3 regions of the Streptosporangium sp. NPDC001559 genome follow, and region 2 is predicted to be linked to each of the others. Evidence: riboswitches for the same ligand, from Rfam matches in the RefSeq annotation. Region 2 holds a riboswitch; each other region holds the start of a gene.
The links. A riboswitch is a leader RNA that binds a small molecule or an ion and turns the genes downstream of it on or off. The one in region 2 is predicted to bind cyclic di-AMP.
Positions count from the first base shown of each region.

Region 1: another riboswitch for cyclic di-AMP. It lies ahead of ACFYY8_RS18980 (coiled-coil domain-containing protein); the one in region 2 lies ahead of ACFYY8_RS06570 (CHAP domain-containing protein).
Region 3: another riboswitch for cyclic di-AMP. It lies ahead of ACFYY8_RS27745 (C40 family peptidase); the one in region 2 lies ahead of ACFYY8_RS06570 (CHAP domain-containing protein).

Region 1 is NZ_JBIAVG010000008.1:15,331-19,677, reverse strand. Features, by position in the region: gene prfH (peptide chain release factor H) at 1-338, opposite strand, end outside; gene ACFYY8_RS18985 (RNA ligase RtcB family protein) at 346-1,521, opposite strand; gene ACFYY8_RS18980 (coiled-coil domain-containing protein) at 1,768-2,745, opposite strand; cyclic di-AMP (ydaO/yuaA leader) riboswitch at 2,748-2,882, opposite strand; gene galT (galactose-1-phosphate uridylyltransferase) at 2,954-4,033, opposite strand; gene ACFYY8_RS18970 (DeoR/GlpR family DNA-binding transcription regulator) at 4,030-4,347, opposite strand, start outside.
Region 2 is NZ_JBIAVG010000002.1:542,403-546,749, forward strand. Features, by position in the region: gene ACFYY8_RS06570 (CHAP domain-containing protein) at 252-950, opposite strand; cyclic di-AMP (ydaO/yuaA leader) riboswitch at 966-1,103, opposite strand; gene ACFYY8_RS06575 (hypothetical protein) at 1,867-2,904, shown strand; gene ACFYY8_RS06580 (DUF6716 putative glycosyltransferase) at 2,916-4,097, shown strand; gene ACFYY8_RS06585 (polysialyltransferase family glycosyltransferase) at 4,309-4,347, opposite strand, start outside.
Region 3 is NZ_JBIAVG010000013.1:155,607-159,953, forward strand. Features, by position in the region: gene ACFYY8_RS27735 (branched-chain amino acid aminotransferase) at 1-319, opposite strand, end outside; gene ACFYY8_RS27740 (3-isopropylmalate dehydrogenase) at 503-1,549, opposite strand; cyclic di-AMP (ydaO/yuaA leader) riboswitch at 1,698-1,912, shown strand; gene ACFYY8_RS27745 (C40 family peptidase) at 1,900-2,607, shown strand; gene serA (phosphoglycerate dehydrogenase) at 3,143-4,347, opposite strand, start outside.

The sequences.
Region 1 (4,347 bases), on a different contig from region 2:
ACGTCCGCCTCCGTGAAGGCTGTGCGCGGGGTGTCGACCTGGCACGGCTGAGCGATGACGTACCAGTTCTTCCGGCCCGTGCCGGTGCGGTACGGGCTGGCGGCCTGCCAGCACAGGGTTCCGGTCCATGAGGCGGCGAACGCCTCGGCACCGGCTCCCGACACCTGGATCAGGACCGATCGGTAGGTGTCGGGCCGGTCGCCGGGAACGACCTGGACCCGGAGGATCTCCAGGTTCTGCCGGGTGGCATCGGCTTCCAGGCGGCGCAGCAGCCGGGCCAGAGCCCAGGCGCATTCCTGCGGGCCGCGCCCGGCCGAAAGGAGCAGGTGGACGCTCACCTCGGCCTCACCGCCTGCCTCGCTTGCGGCGCTGGTCCCGCTGGGGCACGGACCCGAGGTCGGGCGTCTTGTAGGTGACCAGGGGGACCGTGGTTGCCACGGGCGTGGCCAGGCCGTGGTCGACGAGATCGGCGATCACCTGCTCGATGCGCTTGTAAGCCGTCGGCGCCTCCTCGAAGAGGAGCTGACGGTCCCCGCACACCACCAGCGAGCCCACCGGCGTGCGGCGCAGTTCCTCGACCGTGTGCTTGGCCCGACCCCGGCGCAGGGCGTCCGAACGCGACATCTTGCGGCCCGCGCCGTGCGCGACGGAATGGTTGGCGTCCGGCCCGGCGTGGGCGGCCACGAGATAGGAGGGAGTGCCTCGAGTACCGGCGATGAGCACGTCACGGCCGTCACCCGGTGCCGCCCCCTTGCGGTGCAGGTAGACCCCGTCACGGATCTCGACCAGGTTGTGGCACTGGTCGAGGAACGGCTCGGCGGGCTCGGCCCCCAGGGCATGGGCGACCCGGGCCGCCAGCAACCGCCGGTTGAGCGATCCCCAGCGTACGGCGTCGTCGTGCATCGCCAGGTAGGCGCCGGGATCAGGGGCGGGGCCCGCGCCGTGGACCGCGGTGTGCTCCCGCAGGATCCGTTCGCCCAGCCCCCGGGAACCGCTGTGGACGACGAGAACGAGGTCGCCGGCGGTGAGTCCGAGACGGCTCGCGTGGCCCGGGTCGAAGACGGTCCCGATCCGGGCCAGCTCGACGAAATGGTTGCCCCGGCCGACCGTCCCGAGGCCCTCGACGTGACCGGCGGGGATGTCGCCCTCCACGACGACCCAGGCCGGATCGTCGGCGTCCTGCTCGGGATCCAGTGCGCGATCGAGGTCGGGGAAGCGGGCGGCGAGCTTCTCGGGCACGGCGCGCTTGAGCTTCATGGGGAACACGGCGATGCCACAGCCGATGTCGGAGCCCACCAGGAACGGGTACAGCACGGTCGACGCCATGGCGGCGCCGATGGGGGCGCCCTTGCCAGGGTGCAGGTCCGGCATGGCGGCGACGTGCGTCATGCCGTCGAGGGCGGCCACCTGGTGGCACTGCGTGAGGGCGTCTGACTCGATCCAGCTCTCAGGGGAGGCGAACACGGCGACGGTGGCCGGACCTGCGGCCGTGGGCGGCAGCGGGGGGCGTTGTTGCGACAAAAAGGCTCTCTTCCCTTAAAAGGGGCAGGCTGACAGCGCCGCGGGGCGCGTTGACGCCGTGGCGTCTCGGAGTGACGTGGCGCTGTCCGTCAGGACGTCATGAACACGGCGCCATGAACACCACGTTCCCTGAGCCCGCCACATGAGGCAAACGGTTTTGCGCCCACCGCCGTCTCGCGACCCGGCCGCACGCGGGAGGCACGAGGCCGGCGCCTTCATCGAAGCCCGGATGAGCAGGGCGATCGGCTAGTACATCGAGATGTGCACGTGGTCGTAGTGGTTGGCGGTCACGCCGCCCCGGTTGGACATGGCACGCCAGCCGGAACCGGTGTTGATGCGCTGACGCCAGATGACGTACTTGATGCCGAGCCTGTCCCTGTTCTTCAGGGCCCAGGCGGCGAGCTCGTCGCCGAGCTTGACGTTGGCCGCGGTGGGCATGGACCCGCCGGTGCTCATCATGAAGTCACAGGCACGGCCGAGGGGGTGCTCGCCCCCGTCGTTCGCCGATCGGTAGCAGCCGACCTCGTGGGGCAGCTGGAAGGCCTGTCCGACGGCATCGCGCATGATCCGCGTGCGGTCGGTGATGTTGTCGGTTCCGGCGGGCAGCTGGGGTGCCCAGCTGCCGTCGGTGCGGCGCCCCGAGCCCGTGGGAACGAGCTGTTCGAGCTTGTCCTCGATCACGCGGATGACCTTCTCCGCGTCCTCACGCTGAACCTGCACCGCCTTGGCCTCCTGCTCGATCTGCCTGGAGAGCTGGGCCGTCCTGTCCGCGGCCTGTTTCATGAGGTCCCGGCTCCGGGCGAAGCCCTGCAGCTGGGCGATCTGCTGGGCGGTCAGCTGTTCCATGACGGCCGCGCCGCCCACTTCGGGAGCCGCCAGGATCGAGGGAAGGTCGAGGGGGCCGCTCTGGTAACGGATCTGGACGATGGAGGCGACCTCCCTGCCCGCCTCGGCATAGGCCGCTTCCGCCTGGCGCAGGTCGGCCTGCGCGGTCTTCTCCGCCTCCTGCGCCTTCTTCAGCGACTCCCGTTTGGCGGCGTACGCCTCGATGAGCCGGTCGACTTTCTTGTTGAGCTGGGTCAGCTCGGCGCGGAGCCGGGACTCGTCGGGCTTCGGTGCGGCGTCCGCCGTTCCCGTGCAGCCGAGGACGAAGGTGAAGGTGAGGGCCGAGGCCAGGCAGGCGGCGGCCGTACGTCGATGGAAAGCGGGGGACAGAGCCGTCACAGCTCTCCTCTCCTCACGCCGACCGGGTTAGCTGACGGGTTCGGGCTGGAGGAAGCCCTTCCACCGAAGTGGTTCACCCCAGATGCGTGGGTCCCCGGCTCTCAGGTGAGGCACCTGAGATTAGGCATATCGTGCTGTTTGTCCGATGCGTGAGGATAGTAATGGTAAAAAGGTGACCGCGCGACCCCGAGTCGAGACCGATCAGTGATCATTCCGTGATAACCGCGCGCAGACGTCGAGCGGTCTCCTCGGGCGGAACGTCGTTCACGAAGGCCCCCATGGCCGACTCTGACCCGGCGAGATACTTGAGTTTGTCCGGTGCCCGGCGGATGCTGAACAGCTCAAGATGCGTGTACGCCAGGTCCCTGTCCACCCGCACCGGTGCCTGGTGCCACGCCGAGACGTACGGCATGGGCACCCCGAACAGCCCGTCCAGGCGGCGCAGCACCTCGGCGTAGAGCGGCCCGAACGCCGCGCGCTCGGCGGGGCCGAGTCCGTCGAGGCCGGGAACCCCGCGGTGCGGGTAGAGATGGACCTCGACCGGCCAGCGGGCCGCGGCGGGTACGAACGCCGTCCAGTGCTCGTTGGCCGCGACCACACGCTCGGCGGCCTCCCGTTCGGCCGCGAGCACGTCGGCGAAGAGGTTGCCGCCGGTGCGCTCCCTGTGCCGCCGCGCCGCGCCGAGCAGGGTCCGGGTGCGCGGGGTCACGTAGGGATAGGCGTAGATCTGACCGTGCGGGTGGGGCAGGGTGATGCCGATCTCCGGACCGCGGTTCTCGAAGCAGAACACCTGCTCGACCCCGGGCATCGCGGAGAGCGCGACGGTGCGGTCGATCCACGCCTCCATCACCAGCTCGACCCGCTCGGGAGAAAGCCTGGAGAAGGAGGAGTCGTGCTCGGAGGTGAAGCAGACGACCTCGCACCTGCCGACGCCGGGCCGTACCTCACTCAGGCCGCCGACCTGCGGATAGACGCCCAGATTCGTGGAGAAGGACGGGAAGCGGTTCTCGAAGACGGCCACGTCGTAGGCGGGGGAGGGGATCTCGGTCGGACGGCCGGGCGCCGAGGGGCACAACGGGCACTCGTCGGCGGGCGGCAGGAACGTACGGCTCTGCCGGTGCCCGGCGACCGCGACCCACTCCTCGGTGAGCGGGTCGTAGCGCAGTTCGGAGGCGGCGGGCCTGGGCGGCAGGTCGCGTGTGTCGACCGCGTCGCGCTCCGCGTCGTCCCGCAGGTCGAAGTAGAACAGCTCGCGGCCGTCGGCCAGATGGGTCGCGGTGCGCCTCATCGGTCGTGGGTCCCGTCACCGGCGACGACCAGCTCACCGACGCTGGCGGCGAGTTCCTCGCGGGCCTCCCGTCCCAGCCCGGTGTCCGTGATCAGGACGTGGGCCTCGGACAGCTCGGCGATCGTGCTGATCCCGACCGTCCCCCACTTGGTGTGGTCGGCGGGCACGACCAGGCGGTGCGCCGAGGCCACGAGCGCCCGGTCGGTCTCCGCTTCGAGCAGGTTGGGGGTGGTGAACCCGGCGCGGGCGCTCATCCCGTGCACGCCGAGGAACAGGGTGTCCACGTGCAGTCCTCTGATGGCCGCGACGGCCAC
Region 2 (4,347 bases):
TCAATACGGCGAGACGCAACCGTTACCCCTGTCCGAATATCTCGCGACTCATGGGCATAAATGGCTACAAAGCGGACGTACTCCCTTTTGGGAGCGCTCCCATATTGACCGGAGGGTGGGATGCCGAAAGGGCCGTGGCTCGGGGAGCCACGGCCCTTTCCGGATTCGGGGGATCACCGCCGCGGCGGGCGGGGAGTCCGCCGCGGATGGGGGTCTCGTACGGCGGGGGCCGTACGGAGGGAGGGGTGGGGTCAGCCGCTGTAGACCGGGTAGCCGTAGCCGACGACCTGGGAGGTCGGACGGATGCGCTGCTCGACCTTGCCGTTGCCGGTGTTGCCCTCGATCGTGGTGATCGTGCCGTTGCCGTTGTCCTGCTTCACGAAGCCGACGTGGTCGATCCCGTCGAGGTCCTTGCCGCCCTTCCAGTCGAAGTAGACGACGGCGCCGGGCTTGGGAGTGGTGCCCCAGTGACCGTTGTCCCTGAACCACTTGGCGTGGGTGACGGTGTAGGCGTCCCAGCCCATGGTGGGGCGGATGCCGGCCTGCTCGCCGACCCAGGAGACGAACATCGCGCACCAGGGGGCGTTGGCGTAGTCCTGGACGCGGCCGCCGTCGCGGGCGGTGGTCTCCTTGGCGCGCTCACTGGACATGTACCAGGAGTGGAACTTGGTGCCGCCGCCCTGGGCGTTCTCGCTGACGCCGATCTGCTGGGAGGCGATGTTCAGAACCTGCTGGGCGGTCACCTTGGGCAGGCGCTCGGCCGTGGCCTGGAGGCCGGTCTTGGCGGTGTCCACGCTCGCGTTCTGGACGGCGGCGGACGTCTGCTCGGGGGTGTCCGCCAGGGCGGGTCCACCGGCGACGATCCCGCCGCTGAGGGCGATGGCGGTGCCGAGGACGACACGGGCCAGGTAGTGCGTCTTGGGGGTGGAGGTAAGGCGGTGCTTGGCCATGGGGTACTGCTCCTTGCGTCGCTTCCATGCCGCCTACCGGGTTAGCTGACGGGTTCGGACTGGAAAGTGTCCTACAGCGCATATGCGCTGATTCACCCCAAAGGACTTGGGTCCCCGGTTCCGCGAGACTTGCGGATTCGGCGGCCGTGTCCATCAGGCGGATGTCCCCCTGGTGGAGCACGGTCGGGCAATGTCGTGGCAATGCGCTGACCTGCGAAGGTCTGGGCGTTCGCCGCGAATTCGTTGAACGTACGCGAACCGGACAGACGATTACAAGTCCGACACATTGCCTTGGCTTGGGAATGGGCCCCGTTCGAGGGGGAAGACTGGGCCCTCACCCGCCCGGGACGATCTCCCTTTTGGTGACGCGATCCCCTGCGGGAAAGGGGATCCCGTCATGCCGGGCACGGTAAAGGGCAAGGGTGAGGACTTCGCGTGCCAGGTAAACGTAGATCTTTTGGCCGACCTCTCCTTCGCCGGGTCAAGAGGGGGTCCCTTTACCCGTCCGGAGGGGGCGCTCCCGGCCCCGGCCGGTCAGGGGCGTGACGCGAGTGCGGCGAACCGTACGCCCGTGAGCTCCTCGGAGGCGATCCACAGCGGCCGGGCTGAGCGGTTCGCCGCCGGCCGGGCGCCGCGGTTCGAGGGCGAACAGCGGATCGGCCGGTTTGGGCCTGCGGTAGGCGCCGAAGCGGCGGCGGCCCCATCCCACTGCCGTCACCCGTGACCGGTGCCGTACTGCCGGACAGCCGGGGATGTCATCAGCGGTCCGCATGATCGGCACCTCCGAGGCCGGCTGTACGAAACGGTTTCGTACATGACGGCGGATCGTCACGGGTACGCCCCGCAAGAGGGCATATTCGTGTGTTCACCCGTAGTTCCCGGCGCCGTAAGACGTCCGGGTTACGGTGAGGCGGTCGTGAACGGGTCATCGCCCGGCGTGGAGGACGGTCGAGACCACGCGCGGGAGCAGGGTTCGGCCGTTGCCTGGGTGGAGTCCCCGCTGCAGATGCTCTGCGCCGTGGAGGCCCACCACGCGGGGCTGCTCGGCGCCCACGCACGGGTGGTGCCCAGGGCCGGGCTGCGCCCGCTGGCCGTCACCCGCCGTGAGATCGCCAAACTCGGCCCACCGGCCGGGCTCGAACTCGACGAGCCCTCACCCGAGATGCCCAGGCCCCGCAGGGGCACGAGCTGGGCGGTCGGCGACGCCTTCTCCGGCAAGGTCCAGGCGGCCTGGCTCACCGCCCTGCCCGGACGGATCGTGATCGTCGACGACGGGCTCGCCACGATCAGGCTCCTGGAACTGCTCACCGGGCGGTTCTGGACGCCCCTGCTCCGGGCCAGAGCCACCCCGGGACCGCTCAGGAAGGTGCTCGGCTCGGCCGCGGGCATACGGCTGCGGGCGGCCGCCCGGTCAGGCCGCCTGTCGATCTTCACGGCGCTTCCCGTCCCCGACGACCTGGCGCGGGCCGTACGCGCACGAGGGGCCGAACTGGTCACCCACGACTTCGCCTGGCTCAGGTCCCAGCCCATGCGCAGACCGGGGCCGAGGGAACGCACCGTCGTCCTGGGCACCTCCCTGGTCCGCAACGGCCTCATCCACCGCGAGCACTACTTCGGCTGGCTGGCCGGACTCGGCTCGACCGGGCCCGTCGCCTACTTCCCGCACCGCAGAGAGGACCCCGGCGACCTCGCCAGGGTCGGACGGCAGCCCGGGATCACCGTCTACGACGGCGGCGCCCCCGCGGAGATGACGCTGCGCGGGCTGGAGGCCGAGCAGCGGGTCCTGAGCCTGCCCTCGACCGCGGTCACCTCCCTGCGCGTCCTGCTTTCGGCCCGCGGCGTCGTCGTGGAGACCGTGGACGTCCCCGACGAGTGGTGGACCGCCCAGGCGGCGCCCTCCCTCAGAACGCACCTATCGATGTTCGCCCATCACGACACTGGAGTCACAGGTTGAAGGTCCTGGCCGTGGCCGACTCGGATTCCTACCTGAAGTGGGCCGCCTACCTGCTTGAGGGCCTGCCCTCGGGCTGTACGGCGGAGCTGACGGTGATCCGTACCCCCATCACGCCCTCACCGGCCCAGATCCACGCGGCCGTGGCCGGCGCGGCCGGTGACCCGCCGGTGCTGTCCGCCAGAGCCCTGCGCAGGGCCGCCGAGCGGTTCAAGCCCGACGTGGTGCTGGTCGCCTGCACCGGGCCCGTGGTGGACGTGCTGGTCAGCGAGGTCCTCTCCGGCCTCACGCCACGGCCCGTCTTCGTCTCCGGCCTGCCGGGCATCTCCATCCCGGCGACCGAGAAGGCATGGATCTTCCGCAGCGGATGCGACCTGTTCGTCCTGCACAGCGGGCGGGAGGTCGAGGAGTTCTCCACCATCGGCAAGGAACTCGGCGGCGGAGGACAGATCGGCCTCACCCGGCTGCCGTTCCTGCGCGACAGCGGGCAGGTCCCCGCGGCGGGGCCCCGCGACCGCGTCGTGTTCGCCACCCAGGCCAAGGTGCCCAAGCGCAGGGAGGACAGGGAGCGGATCCTGCTCGCGCTGGCCGACCTGGCCGGACGGCGCCCCGACCTGGACGTGGTCGTCAAACTGCGCGCCCTGGACAACGAACGCCAGACGCACAACGAACGCCACAACTACCAGCGCCTGTGGCAGGCCCTGGAGGCCGAGGGCCGGGTCCGTCCCGGCGCGGTGCGTTTCGCCGCCGGAGCCATGCACGAGCACCTGGCGCACGCCGCCGGGTTCGTCACCGTCAGCTCGACCGCCGCGCTGGAGGCCATCGCCCAGGACGTGCCGCTGCTGGTGCTGTCCGACTTCGGCGTCAGCGCCGAGATGATCAACCTGGTCTTCGAGGGAAGCGGTCTGCTCGGCACCATGGACGACCTGGCTCAGGGCCGCTTCCACACTCCGGACGAGGCCTGGTGCAGGGCGAACTACTTCCACCCGAACGGCGAGAGCGACTGGGTGTCGCAGATGGTCGCCCTCGTCGGCCAGTCCCGCTCGGGACGCCTCGTCCCCGCGACCTCCCTGCTGGACGGCCCGCAGTACGCCGCCGCCCGCCGGCGCGCCCGCCTGCGCGTGGAGGTGCCGCCCAACGTCCTCCGAGTCGGCTACCGAGCCAAACGCCGCATGCGCCGCTACCTGAAGCTGTAGGAAGTGCCTCTTTGCGCCGCCTGCGGCGTCGCGGGGCTTGGGCGCCTTCGGGTCGGTGCTTTCCCTCGTCACTCCGTCGCTTCGCTCCTGCGTTCCTCAGTCCAAGCACCGACGCGCCCAAGCCGGAACCCCTCACGCTGGGGGCCGGTAGGCCGGTAGGGCGCAAGACCAAACCCCTCACGCTGGGGGCCGGGAGCGGGGTGCCGAGGGGTCAGGAGAGGGCTTTGGAGAGACGGCGGCGGATTTTGCC
Region 3 (4,347 bases), on a different contig from region 2:
CCGACTGGTTGAAGCGGGCGGCGTTGGCGTACGGCCTGAAGCAGGCGATCGAGCCGTTCTCCTGCCGGTAGGCCTTCAGCCCCTCGAAAAGTTCCTGGGCGTAGTGGAAGACCGAGGTCGCCGGGTCGAGGCTGAGCGGGCCGTACGGCGTGAGCCGCGCGTCGTGCCAGCCCTCTCCCTCGGTGTAGTCGATGGAGATCATGTGGTCGGTGAAGGTCTGACCGAATCCGGGATTCGCCAGTACCTGCTCGCGCTCGGCTGTGGAACGAGCGTGGTCGGAGAGCTGCACGTCGAAGGTCAGCTTCTGAGCGGTGGTCATGGCGGCGGTCCTTCTCTTCGTGGCGGAGTACACCTACGGTCCATTCTGGAACGGAGCAGGCACCGGAAAACTACTGCATATATGCCAAAATCCGGCAGCCTGCTCGGTGAGACGAACAAAAAAAGACGCGCCCGGTGGCTCTGCTGAGCCACCGGGCGCGTCTGGGGTCGTGCGGGCGGCTTGTCAGCCGGCTACTCGGGCGGTGATGTCGTCGCCGATCTCGTGGGTGGTACGGCTCGCCCACCCGGTCTGGCGCTCGACCAGGTCCTCGGCCACGGCCTGCTCGACCTTGGCCGCCTCCTCGGTCAGGCCGAGGTGGTCCAGGAGCATGGCGACCGACAGGATCGTGGCGGTCGGGTCGGCCTTGCCCTGGCCCGCGATGTCGGGGGCGCTGCCGTGGACCGGCTCGAACATGCTGGGCGCGGTGCGGTCGGGGTTGACGTTCCCGCTGGCCGCGAGGCCGATGCCACCGGCGACGGCGGCGCCGAGGTCGGTGATGATGTCGCCGAAGAGGTTGTCGGTGACGATCACGTCGAACCGCTCCGGCTGGGTGACGAAGAACATCGAGGCCGCGTCGACGTGGTAGTAGTCGGTGGCGACGTCGGGGTACTCAAGGCTGACCCGGTCGACGGTGCGGGACCACAGGTCGCCGGCGAAGGTGAGGACGTTGGTCTTGTGGATCAGCGACAGCTTCTTGCGCGGCCTGCTGAGCGCCTTCTCGAAGGCGTAGCGGACGACGCGCTCGACACCGTAGGCGGTGTTCAGCGACTCCTGCGTGGCGATCTCGTACGGCGTGCCACGGCGCAGCACACCACCGGCGCCCGCGTAGAGGCCCTCGGTGCCCTCGCGGATGACGACCATGTCGATGTCCTCGGGGCGGGAGCCGCCCAGCGGGGTCGCGACGCCGGGGAAGAGCTTGACCGGACGCAGGTTGACGTAGTGGTCGAGCTCGAAGCGGAGCTTGAGCAGCAGGTCGCGCTCCAGGATGCCCGGCGGCACACTGGGGTCGCCGACCGCGCCGAGCAGGATCGCGTCGTAACCGCGCAGTTCGTCGAGGACCGCCTCGGGCAGGATCTCACCGGTTCTGTGGTACCGGCCGGCACCCAGGTCGTAGGTGGTGGTCTCCACCTTCGTTCCGACGGCTTCGAGGACCTTCAGGCCCTCGGTGACGACCTCGACCCCGATCCCGTCTCCAGGGATGACGGCCAGACGAACATTGCGCGAATCCATACCGGGCACCCTATCTGCTCTGTCTCGACAATCGAACCATCGATCTCACCCCTCGGACACTTCCCTCTCGGGAAAGCCCCGAAAAGTTTGTCCTGTTTGCGATCTTTTGACCGTTTCGTTAAGGTCCTGGCCATTCGCATCGTCGCCTAATTCGCGCAGGCCATCCCCCTCTTTCGGTCCGCGCGGAGCCGGGGAACCACTTCCGGGGTCCACGAGGCGTCCGAGCCGCACTCCGTCTGGCGGAGCACGTTCCCGGCGTTTTCCACGAGGCCCCTCGGGGCGAGTCGGCGCCACCACGCGCCGTAGGGCGACCTCCACGCCCGAGCCCGACAGCTCACCCGGCCGGCCCTATGGAAGGAACGGTCCTGAACGGCAAGACCTACCCCCGTGTCCTGACCCTGATCGTCACCGGCTCGACCATCCTCGCGACGCCCGCCGTCGCACTGGCGGACTCCTCCCTCACCACCTCCTCCCCCACTCCTCTCCTCGCGCTCGCCGCCGCCGGGTTCGCCCTCGCGCACCCGGCCCCCACCGCGGAGAACTCCCGGACCCCGCTCACCGCCCCCACCGTCGAACCCGCCCCGGCCGGCTTCTCCGGGACCGGGCGGAAGGTCCCGGCCTGGAAGAAGGCGCTGAACTGGGCGATGTCCAAGCGCGGCACGCCGTACGTCTGGGGCGGCACGGGCAGGGGCGGCTTCGACTGCTCGGGCCTGATGCTCCGCGCGTACGGCGCCGCGGGCATCCGGCTGCCCCGCACGACGACCCAGCAGTACTCCGCGTTCGCCAGGAAGATCTCCTGGAAGAACCTCAAGCCCGGCGACCTGGTCTTCTTCCACAACCTCGGTCACGTCGGCATGATCACCAAGCCCGGTTACATGGTCCACGCCCCGCGCAGCGGCGACGTGGTCAAGGTGGAGAAGCTGCGGGCCTGGCGCCGCGCCAGCTTCGCAGGAGCCGTACGGCCGGACCCCAAGGGGGTCGAGCTCGCCGACGAGCAGGCGGAGCTGGACACGGCGATCAGGCAGTCGACCCAGGCCGGTACGGCCGTCGCCCGCTGACCCGCGCCTCTCCCGGTCCCGGGCGCCGCACCGTCCGTGGACTCGGAGGGCCTCGGGAGGACTCGGCTCAGGAGGAGTGCGGGGGCACTCCGCCGTTGTCGCGGCGGTCCAGCGCGGTCTGCAGGGCCTGGGCGGCCTCGTTCTCGTTGTCCTCGGGACGGTTCCAGGGATACATGTCGTACATGACGCTTCTCGTCTCGTTCGCACGGAGCTGACTGAAGGAGGAAGGGGAGCCTGGACCCTGGTCACGGGTCCTCATCGGATCGCGGATCCGGATCACGGATCGGCGGGAAGCCGGGGCCGACGAACGCCATCACACCGCGGCGAGTTGCCGGCCCGCCCCTGTGTCAGGCCTCGCCGCGGCAGGTAATAAGTACGAGAACCTGGCGCATTACCAGCCATAATAACCGGCCTCCTGAAATCTGTCTCACCCTTCGTGCAGCCTTCTCATATATTGAGACGACGCTCAGTCGGAAAAACAGACGGCCGCCGCCCCGCGAACGGGGGCGGCGGCCGTGGGAGCCGTGCTCCGGGATCAGTCGGCCAGGTCGACCGAGCGGCCGCTGTCGGCGCCGATCTCGCCGCCGATCTGGTCGAGCACCTCGGCCGGGATGGCGGAGTCGACGGTCAGCGCGATGAGGGCCTTGCCGCCCTTGGCGTCCCTGGCGACCTGCATGGAGGCGATGTTGATGCCGTGGTCGCCGAGGATTCGGCCGACGACGCCGACGACGCCGGGGCGGTCGTCGTAGGTGAAGAACGACAGGTGGTCGGTCGGCTCGATCTCCATCTGGTAGCCGTTGACCTCGACGATCTTCGTGACCTGCCGCGGGCCGGAGAGCGTGCCGGAGACCGAGACGGCGCGGCCGTCGGCCAGGACGCCGCGGACGGTCACCACGTTGCGCCAGTCGGGGCTCTCCGCGCTGGTCACCAGCTCGACGGTGACGCCGCGGTCCTTGGCCAGGAGCGGGGCGTTCACGTAGGTGACGGAGTCCTCGATCACGTCGGTGAAGACGCCCTTGAGGGCGGCCAGCTCCAGAACGCGGACGTCCTGGGAGGCGATCTCGCCGCGCACCTCGACGTCGAGCCTGGTGGCGACCTCACCGGCGAGAGCCGTGAAGACGCGGCCGAGCTTCTCCGCCAGGGGCAGGCCCGGCTTGACGTCCTCGGCGACGGCGCCGCCCTGGACGTTGACGGCGTCCGGCACGAACTCGCCGGCCAGGGCCAGCTTCACGCTGCGCGCGACCTGGGTGCCGGCCTTCTCCTGGGCCTCGTGGGTCGAGGCGCCCAGGTGCGGGGTGACGACGACCTGGTCCAGCTCGAACAGCGGGCTGTCGGTGACGGGCTCCTTGGGGAACACGTCGATGCCCGCGCCCGCGACGCGGCCTTCCTTGATCGCGGAGTAGAGGGCGCCCTCGTCGATGATGCCGCCGCGCGCGACGTTGATCAGGCGAACCGACGGCTTGACCTGGTGCAGCTCGCGGTCACCGATGAGCCCGATGGTCTCCTTGGACTTGGGCAGGTGCACGGTGATGAAGTCGGACTCGCGCAGGACCTCTTCGAGGGAGGCCAGCCTGACGCCCATCTGCGCGGCGCGGGCGGGCTGCAGGTAGGGGTCGTAGGCGATCAGCTCGACGCCGAACGGCTGCAGGCGCTGGGCGACCAGCTGGCCGATCTTGCCGAGGCCGAGGATGCCGACGACCTTCTCGTCCAGCTCGACGCCGGTGTACTTCGAGCGCTTCC